Peribacillus simplex NBRC 15720 = DSM 1321: one gene and its partner. The protein of the gene in region 1 interacts with the protein of each later gene in a pairwise test. Links are inferred from orthologs where the notes say so. Each region holds a gene or a part of one and is shown on either strand. Other genes may lie near its edges.

Region 1 (4,391 bases):
ATATCGTTAGCTTAAAGAGGATATATACGATCACAGGACTTGTCTTTCTTATTTTAATTTTAGGTGTAGTTGCGATATCGACCTGGTACACGGTTGATGAATCCGATCAAGCTGTCATAATGACGTTTGGTAAAGTGGAGCAGACGATAACGGAACCGGGACTTCACTTTAAACTGCCTTGGCCCATTCAATCGGTCGAGAAATTATCCAAAGAAACATTCAGTCTTAAATTTGGATATAAGGAAGAGGATGGAGAAGTGAAGGATTACCCGAGTGAGACCAAAATGATTACGGGTGATGAAAATATTGTGCTGGCCGACCTAGTGGTTCAGTGGAAAATCACCGACCCTCCAAAATATTTATACAATGCGGATGATCCAGAAAAAATATTATACGATACGACTTCAGCTGCATTACGGAGCATTATCGGCAGCACGAAAATCGATGATGCCCTTACATCTGGTAAAGCGCAAATCGAAGCGGATGTACGCGATTTATTGTCACAGCTAATGGAGAAATATGATGTCGGGATTTCCATATCTGCGGTTAAACTTCAGGACGTGGAGTTACCGAATGAAGAAGTTCGGAAAGCATTTACCAATGTAACGGATGCCCGGGAAACGGCGAATACGAAAATCAACGAAGCGGATAAATATGAAAATAAGCGTATGAATGAAGCGGAAGGGGAAAAAGATGCCCTCATTTCACAGGCTAATGGGGATAAAGCTGCCCGTACGGAAGCTGCCCGCGGGGATGTAGCGGTCTTTGAAAAATTACTCAGTGAGTATAAGGGCAATAAGGGAATTACGAAGGACCGCCTTATTATTGAGACCCTTGAGGAAGTATTGCCGAATGCAGAGATTTATATTATGAATGATGATGGAAACACAATGAAGTACTTGCCGCTTCGCTCCCTTGAAAAGGAAGAAACAAAAAAAACTCCTGCCCCTGATGAAGCCACTATACCTGAAGAAGAAACGAAAAAAGGGAATGCATCGGAAGAAAAAGCGACAGGGGAAGGGGGCACTAAACAATGAGCGGGAAAATAATAGATTTTTCTGAGTTGAAAAAAGGGGATTTTCATTGGAGGGGCTATGTGAGAATCGGCATTTTCCTGATTATATTCATCGCGTTGCTGCTAATCATCTTCACCAATGTATATATCGTCAAAGAGGGCGAATACAAAGTCGTCCGTCAATTCGGTGAGGTGGTAAGGATCGATAAGACCCCGGGATTGAAGGTGAAGGTGCCATTCATTCAGAGTATCATGACCTTGCCGAAGTATCAGATGACTTCTGATGTTTCCGAAGCGGAAATCAATACGAAAGATAAAAAGCGGATGCTGATCGATAACTATGCGGTTTGGAGAATAGAAGATCCGAAGAAATTGATTACAAATGCAAGGACACTTGAGAATGCCGAAACGAAAATGGAAGAGTTCATCTATTCGGCAGTTCGTTCAGAGCTGGGCCAGCTGAATTATGATGAGATCATCAATGATGAGAAGTCATCCAGAGGAAGTTTAAACGACCGCATAACCGAAAAAGTCAACGATCTGCTGCAAAAGGACAGTTATGGAATCAGCTTGACGGATGTCCGGATAAAGCGGACTGACCTGCCCGCCGAAAACGAAGCATCCGTCTTCAAGAGGATGATTTCCGAGCGGGAATCGAAAGCGCAAGAATACCTATCCAAAGGTGATGCGAAGAAGAACCGTATCATTGCGGATACTGATCGGAAAGTGAAAGAACTGCTCTCTACTGCAGAGGCTGATGCAGAAGTGATCAGGGCTGAAGGAGAAGGGGAAGCAGCGAAAATCTATAATAAGTCGTTTTCCAAAGACCCCGAATTCTATAAACTATATCGGACTCTTGAATCCTACAAAAAAACGATTGGAGATCAAACGGTCATCGTTCTTCCTTCGGATTCCCCTTATGCCAGCTTGTTAATGGGAAATACTAAATAACCTTGATGCCGTCATTTTTCTTTCCGCTTCTACTCATGGTAGAATAGAGAAAGAAAATGAACGGCTTTTTTTGCGTTTTTATATAGAAGCTATAACTACATAAACCTGTATGACTGGAGGAAGACGGATTTGGATAAAAAGTTAGTACTCATAGATGGAAACAGCATTGCATACCGTGCGTTTTTTGCGCTTCCGCTCTTGAATAATGATAAGGGGGTCCATACGAATTCCGTGTACGGATTCACCATGATGCTCAACCGCATTCTTGATGAAGAAAAGCCAACGCACATACTTGTGGCATTCGATGCGGGTAAAACGACATTCAGGCATGCATCATTTAAAGAATATAAGGGAGGGCGCCAAAAAACGCCGCCAGAATTATCCGAGCAATTCCCTTTCATTCGCGAGCTGCTTGATTGTTTTCAAATAAAAAGGTATGAACTGGAGAACTACGAAGCCGATGATATTATCGGTACGCTGTCTTTACAAGCGGAAAAAGATGGTTTTGAAGTGAAGGTAATTTCCGGTGATAAGGATTTAACACAATTATCCTCCCCTAGTACGACGGTTTCCATCACGAAAAAGGGGATTACTGAAATTGAGGAATACACTCCAAAGCATATACATGAAAAATACGGTCTATCCCCCTTGCAAATCATTGATTTAAAAGGGCTGATGGGAGATGCCTCCGACAATATTCCCGGTATACCGGGTGTTGGTGAAAAGACTGCCCTTAAATTATTGCATCAATTTGAAACGGTTGAAAACCTTCTGCAGTCGATTGATGAGGTAAGCGGACAAAAATTGAAAGAGAAAATAGAAGAACATAAAGACCTGGCCCTATTAAGCAAAGAGCTGGCTACAATAACGAGGGAAGCGCCGCTTGAAGTTTCCGTGAACGAGACCGAGTACACTGGCATGGATCAGGATCGAGTCATCTCGTTCTATAAAGAGCTTGGCTTTTCGACTTTGCTCGATAAATTGGATGTAACGGAAAGTGCACCGCTTGAACAGGAGAAAATAGAGGTGCACACGGCTGAAATGACAGAAGGAATGTTTGCAGATGAAAGTGCTTTGTATGTTGAAATTTTAGAAGATAATTATCATCGTGCAGATATAATAGGGATCGCCATCAGTAATGAACAAGGTCATTTTTACTTCCATGGAGAAGATGCTCTGAATTTCGGGGCATTTAAATCCTGGGCAGAGGATGAAACAAAAAAGAAAACGGTTTTCGATGCGAAGCGTACGGTTGTGGCACTGCGTCATCGAGGAGTCGAAATAAAAGGCATCGATTTTGATGTGTTTTTAGCATCCTATATCCTGGATCCGGCAGAGTCAGTGGACGAAGTCGCAGAAATCACGAAAACTCAAGGTGCTATCCGGCTTGAAACGGATGATGCTTTTTATGGAAAAGGTGCAAAACGCAAGATACCTGAGGAAGCGGAATTGAGGGAGCATATTGCCAGAAAATCGAAGGCGATCCTTTCTCTGAAAGAACCGATGATTGATAAGCTGCAAGAGTTCGAGCAACTTCACCTATTTACGGAACTGGAGCTGCCACTGTCGATCATCCTGGCCAATATGGAATGGCAGGGAATCAAGGTGGATATAGGTCGACTGAAAAACATGGGACAGGAATTGGCCATTCGCTTAAGAAACATCGAAGCTCGAATCTTTGATTTGGCTGGAGAGGCTTTCAATATCAATTCACCTAAACAGCTTGGGGCCATCCTGTTTGAAAAGTTGGAGCTTCCGGTCATGAAGAAAACCAAAACAGGTTATTCGACTTCAGCCGATGTGCTGGAAAAACTGGAGAGCAAGCATGATATCATTAAGGAAATACTACTGTATCGCCAGCTTGGTAAGCTGCAATCCACTTATATTGAAGGATTGCTTAAAGTGGTCAATGGCAAAACGGACAAGGTGCACACCCGGTTCAACCAAGCATTGACCCAGACAGGACGGTTAAGTTCTACAGATCCCAATCTTCAGAATATCCCGATCAGATTGGAAGAAGGCAGGAAAATCAGGCAGGCCTTCATTCCTTCCGAAAAGGATTGGATCATTTTTGCTGCCGACTACTCCCAGATCGAGTTACGCGTCCTGGCGCATATCGCCAATGACGACGGATTGGTGGAAGCATTCCGGGCCGGGATGGACATCCATACAAGGACAGCTATGGATGTATTCCATGTATCGGCAGAGCAAGTCACTTCGAACATGAGGCGCCATGCCAAAGCGGTCAACTTCGGAATCGTTTATGGTATAAGTGACTACGGGCTATCGCAAAGTCTTGGTATCACGAGAAAAGAAGCTGGAGAGTTCATCGAGAAGTATTTAAGAAGCTTTCCTGGTGTTCAGGAATATATGGAAGAAAGCATACATGAGGCCCGTCAAAAAGGGTATAGCACGACTTTAATGC
Region 2 (4,302 bases), 1.6 Mb from region 1 along the record:
AGAAAATTGCGTTTTGCTTTCTATGAAGAAATGATGGATAAGCATCAAGCCTTCACTCTTGTCCTGGGGCATCATGGAGATGATCAAATCGAAACGATGCTCATGCGTTTAACTAGAGGCGCGACAGGTAAGGCAAGAGCAGGTATTCCTATAAAGAGACGTTTCCATACCGGGAATCTGATCAGGCCTTTTCTTGAGATCACGAAAAGCCAAATAATCGCATATGCAGGCCTTCATAGTATTGAACCAAGGTTTGATCCGAGCAATGAAACGGGTGTCTATGCAAGAAATCGTTTTAGACATGAAGTTCTTCCATTTTTAAAGAAAGAAAATAGAAAGGTTCATGAGCATTTTCAACGTTTCAGTGAAGAGCTTTATGAAGATGAAGAGTTTTTTTTGAACCTGGTTTCAAGCAAAATGTCCGAGGTTTGGATCCAACAGGATAAAGATCAAGCGGTTATTCAGATTGATAAGGTTCTCGCGATGCCTAAACCTTTACAAAGAAGGGCGATTCAACTAATATTAAATTATCTTTATTTGGAGAGACCTTCATCGCTTTCGGCATTACATATTGACCAACTTTTAGTTTTGTTTTTGAATCCTCAACCATCTGCAGAATTGCATCTTCCGGAGGGCCTTATTGTGGAAAAATCATATCAAACTTGCACTTTTAGATTTTTCCGGCAAAAAAGCCATAAATATTCCCTTAAATTACAAATTCCCGGTGAGACTATTCTTCCGAATGGATATAAGATTAAAGCGCACTATATAAAAGAAGAAATTCCGGTACTTAGAGGAAATCATTCTTTTATTCTTCCCGAATCAGCTGTTCAGTTTCCTCTTACAGTCCGAACCAGGAATGAAGGCGAACGGATGGCCGTCAAGGGATTAGGTGGAACTAAAAAGTTGAAGGATATTTTTATTAATGAAAAGATCCCGATGCTAGAAAGAAATGTGTGGCCGGTCATCATCGATCAAACGGGAACGGCCATTTGGCTACCTGGTTTAAAGAAATCGAATGTTGAGCCGGATATAATTTCTGATGAAAAATCTTTAATCTACTTAGAATATAAAAAAGCTTAATTCTTCATGGGGGGCAATTAATTACAATGACCATGCAAAACGACATTGAAAAGGTTTTAATAACAGAGGAAGAACTTCAAAAAAAAATCAGGGAATTGGGTGCGCAGATTGAAGCTGATTACCAAGGTAAGTTCCCGTTGGCCATCGGAGTGCTGAAAGGCGCCATGCCATTTATGTCAGATTTACTGAAGCGTGTGGATACACATCTTGAAATGGACTTTATGGATGTTTCAAGCTATGGTAACTCCACTGTATCTTCCGGTGAAGTGAAAATCCTCAAAGATCTTGATACATCAGTTGAAGGCCGGGATATTTTAATCATCGAAGATATTATCGACAGCGGTTTAACTCTTAGCTATCTAGCGGAACTTTTCCGTTATCGAAAAGCAAAATCAATTAAAATCGTTACCTTATTGGATAAACCAACAGGCAGGAAAGCGGATATCACTCCGGACTATGCCGGTTTTATCGTTCCGGATGCATTTGTTGTCGGATATGGTCTTGATTTCGCGGAAAAGTATCGTAATCTCCCGTATATTGGCATATTGAAGCCTGAAATTTACTCGAATTAATCGTACCTGTTTGAAAGAGATGACCAGATAAAAACAGCGGTGTTAAATTATTGTAATTCATTAATTTTGTATGATAGTATTTACTATAGTTTGTTTACCCGTGGGAGGAGGTAAGGGATGAATCGGATCTTCCGTAATACCATATTTTATTTACTGATCTTTTTGGTCATCATTGGGATTGTAAGCATTTTTAATAATAACAATGAACCAAACGTAAAATTGACCCAAGATGAATTCTATAAGCATTTGGAGAGTGGGGACGTTACATCACTTACGATGCAGCCCGAAAGCAGTGTATTTGAAATCACAGGAAAGCTCAAAGGTTATGAGGAAAACAAATTCTTTGTGACGTACGTGCCTTTCAGTGAGTATTCGCAAAGCCGAATCAATGACGCTGTAACTAAGCTGGATAAAGACATCATTACTGTCGAACCTCCAGAAAAGACAAGTGGCTGGGTGACATTTTTCACTTCCATCATTCCATTTGTAATCATTTTTATCCTCTTCTTCTTTTTACTTAACCAAGCTCAAGGCGGCGGTGGTGGCCGCGTCATGAACTTCGGGAAAAGTAAGGCGAAATTGTATAATGATGATAAGAAAAAAGTACGCTTCAATGATGTTGCCGGAGCGGACGAAGAAAAGCAGGAACTTGTCGAGGTCGTTGAATTCTTGAAAGATCCTCGCAAATATGCCGAGCTTGGAGCCCGTATTCCTAAAGGGGTACTTTTGGTTGGGCCTCCTGGTACAGGTAAAACTTTACTAGCACGAGCAGTAGCTGGTGAAGCCGGAACTCCTTTCTTCTCAATCAGTGGTTCTGATTTTGTTGAAATGTTTGTGGGTGTCGGTGCATCCCGTGTTCGTGATTTGTTTGAAAATGCTAAGAAGAATGCACCATGTATCATCTTTATCGATGAAATTGATGCAGTCGGACGTCAACGTGGAGCAGGTCTTGGTGGCGGTCACGATGAACGTGAACAGACATTGAATCAACTCCTGGTGGAGATGGATGGTTTCGGTGGTAATGAAGGAATCATAATCATTGCTGCGACTAACCGTGCTGATGTATTGGATCCGGCATTATTGCGTCCAGGACGTTTTGACCGTCAAATAACGGTAGGCCGCCCTGATGTTAAGGGCCGTGAAGAAGTGCTGAAAGTGCATGCGCGTAATAAACCTTTAGCGGAAACAGTCGATTTGAAAGCGATCGCTCAGCGTACTCCAGGATTTTCTGGTGCAGATCTTGAAAACTTACTGAATGAAGCGGCGCTTGTTGCTGCCCGTCAAGATAAGAAGAAGATCGACATGTCCGATTTGGATGAAGCTTCGGATCGCGTTATCGCTGGACCTGCCAAGAAAAACCGTGTCATTTCCAAAAAGGAAAGAAATATCGTAGCGTGGCATGAAGCAGGCCATACCATTATTGGATTGGTTCTGGATGATGCTGAAGTCGTTCATAAAGTTACGATTGTCCCTCGTGGTCAAGCTGGCGGTTATGCAGTTATGCTGCCGAAAGAAGATCGTTTCTTCATGACGGAACCTGAGCTTAAAGATAAAATCGTAGGACTATTGGGTGGCCGTGTATCCGAAGAAGTTACATTCGGAGAAGTGAGTACCGGTGCGCATAACGACTTCCAGCGTGCAACGGGCATAGCTCGGAGCATGGTTATGGAGTATGGTATGAGTAAGCTCGGACCACTTCAATTCGGTAATTCTCAAGGTCAGGTCTTCCTAGGCCGCGATTTCAACAATGATCAAAACTATTCAGATGCAATAGCATATGAAATCGATCTTGAAATTCAACGTATCATCAGGGAAGCTTACGAAAGATGTAAGAAGATTCTTACTGAAAATCGTGAAAAACTTGATTTGGTTGCAAAAACCTTGCTTGAAGTGGAAACACTTGATGCTGAACAAATCAAAAGTTTATTCCATAATGGTAAATTGCCAGAGCGGGATTATACGGCTCTGAATGGGAATTTAACCACTGATGAGAATGTCAAGGTGAACATCAATACGAAGAAGGAAGAAAAAGAGGCCTTATTAGATCCATTGGATAAGAGAGGACCTGAGGACCTTGAAATAACGGAGGAAGGATTGAATACTCCTCCAATCAAAGAAGGTGCACCTCAAGATCAGCCGCTTTCCTTCCCGAACGAAGATGACAATAAAAAGTCTTAAGTTGACTAAATTCAAAAGGGTATTTCCGCCTCGGAAATACCCTTTTCTTAACTCTTAAATTAATTATGATAAAGTTTCTGGGATACCTTTCGAAAAGTGCGACTAATAGCGTGGGAAATAACAGTGTGGTATGATGTTGGAGAATAATTTACCGGAGTGATGAAACGATGATTTTTGTATTGGATGTTGGGAATACGAATACTGTATTAGGCGTATACGATGAAGATATTTTAAAATATCATTGGCGAATAGAGACTAACCGTCACAAAACAGAAGATGAGTATGGAATGGTCATAAAGTCTTTGTTGCAACATGAAGGTCTTTCGTTTGATCAATTTGATGGAATCATTATTTCTTCGGTAGTTCCGCCAATTATGTTTGCGCTTGAACGCATGTGCAAAAAATACTTTGGAATTAAACCGCTTATAGTTGGACCTGGAATAAAAACTGGATTGAATATCAAATACGA

Evidence for each region.
Region 2: the proteins of hflC (region 1) and ftsH interact in binary tests that used the Escherichia coli proteins (3 or more experiments, as listed by UniProt). The link is inferred for Peribacillus simplex NBRC 15720 = DSM 1321 from one-to-one orthologs.

What each region holds. Positions count from the first base shown.
Region 1 is NZ_CP017704.1:4,123,453-4,127,843, forward strand. Bases 1-2,999 are described here. They hold hflC (protease modulator HflC), read left to right. Parts: upstream 1-1,033; coding sequence 1,034-1,966; downstream 1,967-2,999. Other genes in these bases: hflK (FtsH protease activity modulator HflK), read left to right, coding at 3-1,037; polA (DNA polymerase I), read left to right, coding at 2,096-2,999. Also shown: more of polA, read left to right, coding at 3,000-4,391.
Region 2 is NZ_CP017704.1:2,488,613-2,492,914, reverse strand. The notes cover bases 1,418-4,302. They hold ftsH (ATP-dependent zinc metalloprotease FtsH), read left to right. Parts: upstream 1,418-1,772; coding sequence 1,773-3,833; downstream 3,834-4,302. Other genes in these bases: BS1321_RS11845 (type III pantothenate kinase), read left to right, coding at 4,001-4,302; hpt (hypoxanthine phosphoribosyltransferase), read left to right, coding at 1,418-1,655. Also shown: tRNA lysidine(34) synthetase TilS, read left to right, coding at 1-1,083; more of hpt, read left to right, coding at 1,116-1,417. UniProt on the Escherichia coli protein: Acts as a processive, ATP-dependent zinc metallopeptidase for both cytoplasmic and membrane proteins. Plays a role in the quality control of integral membrane proteins.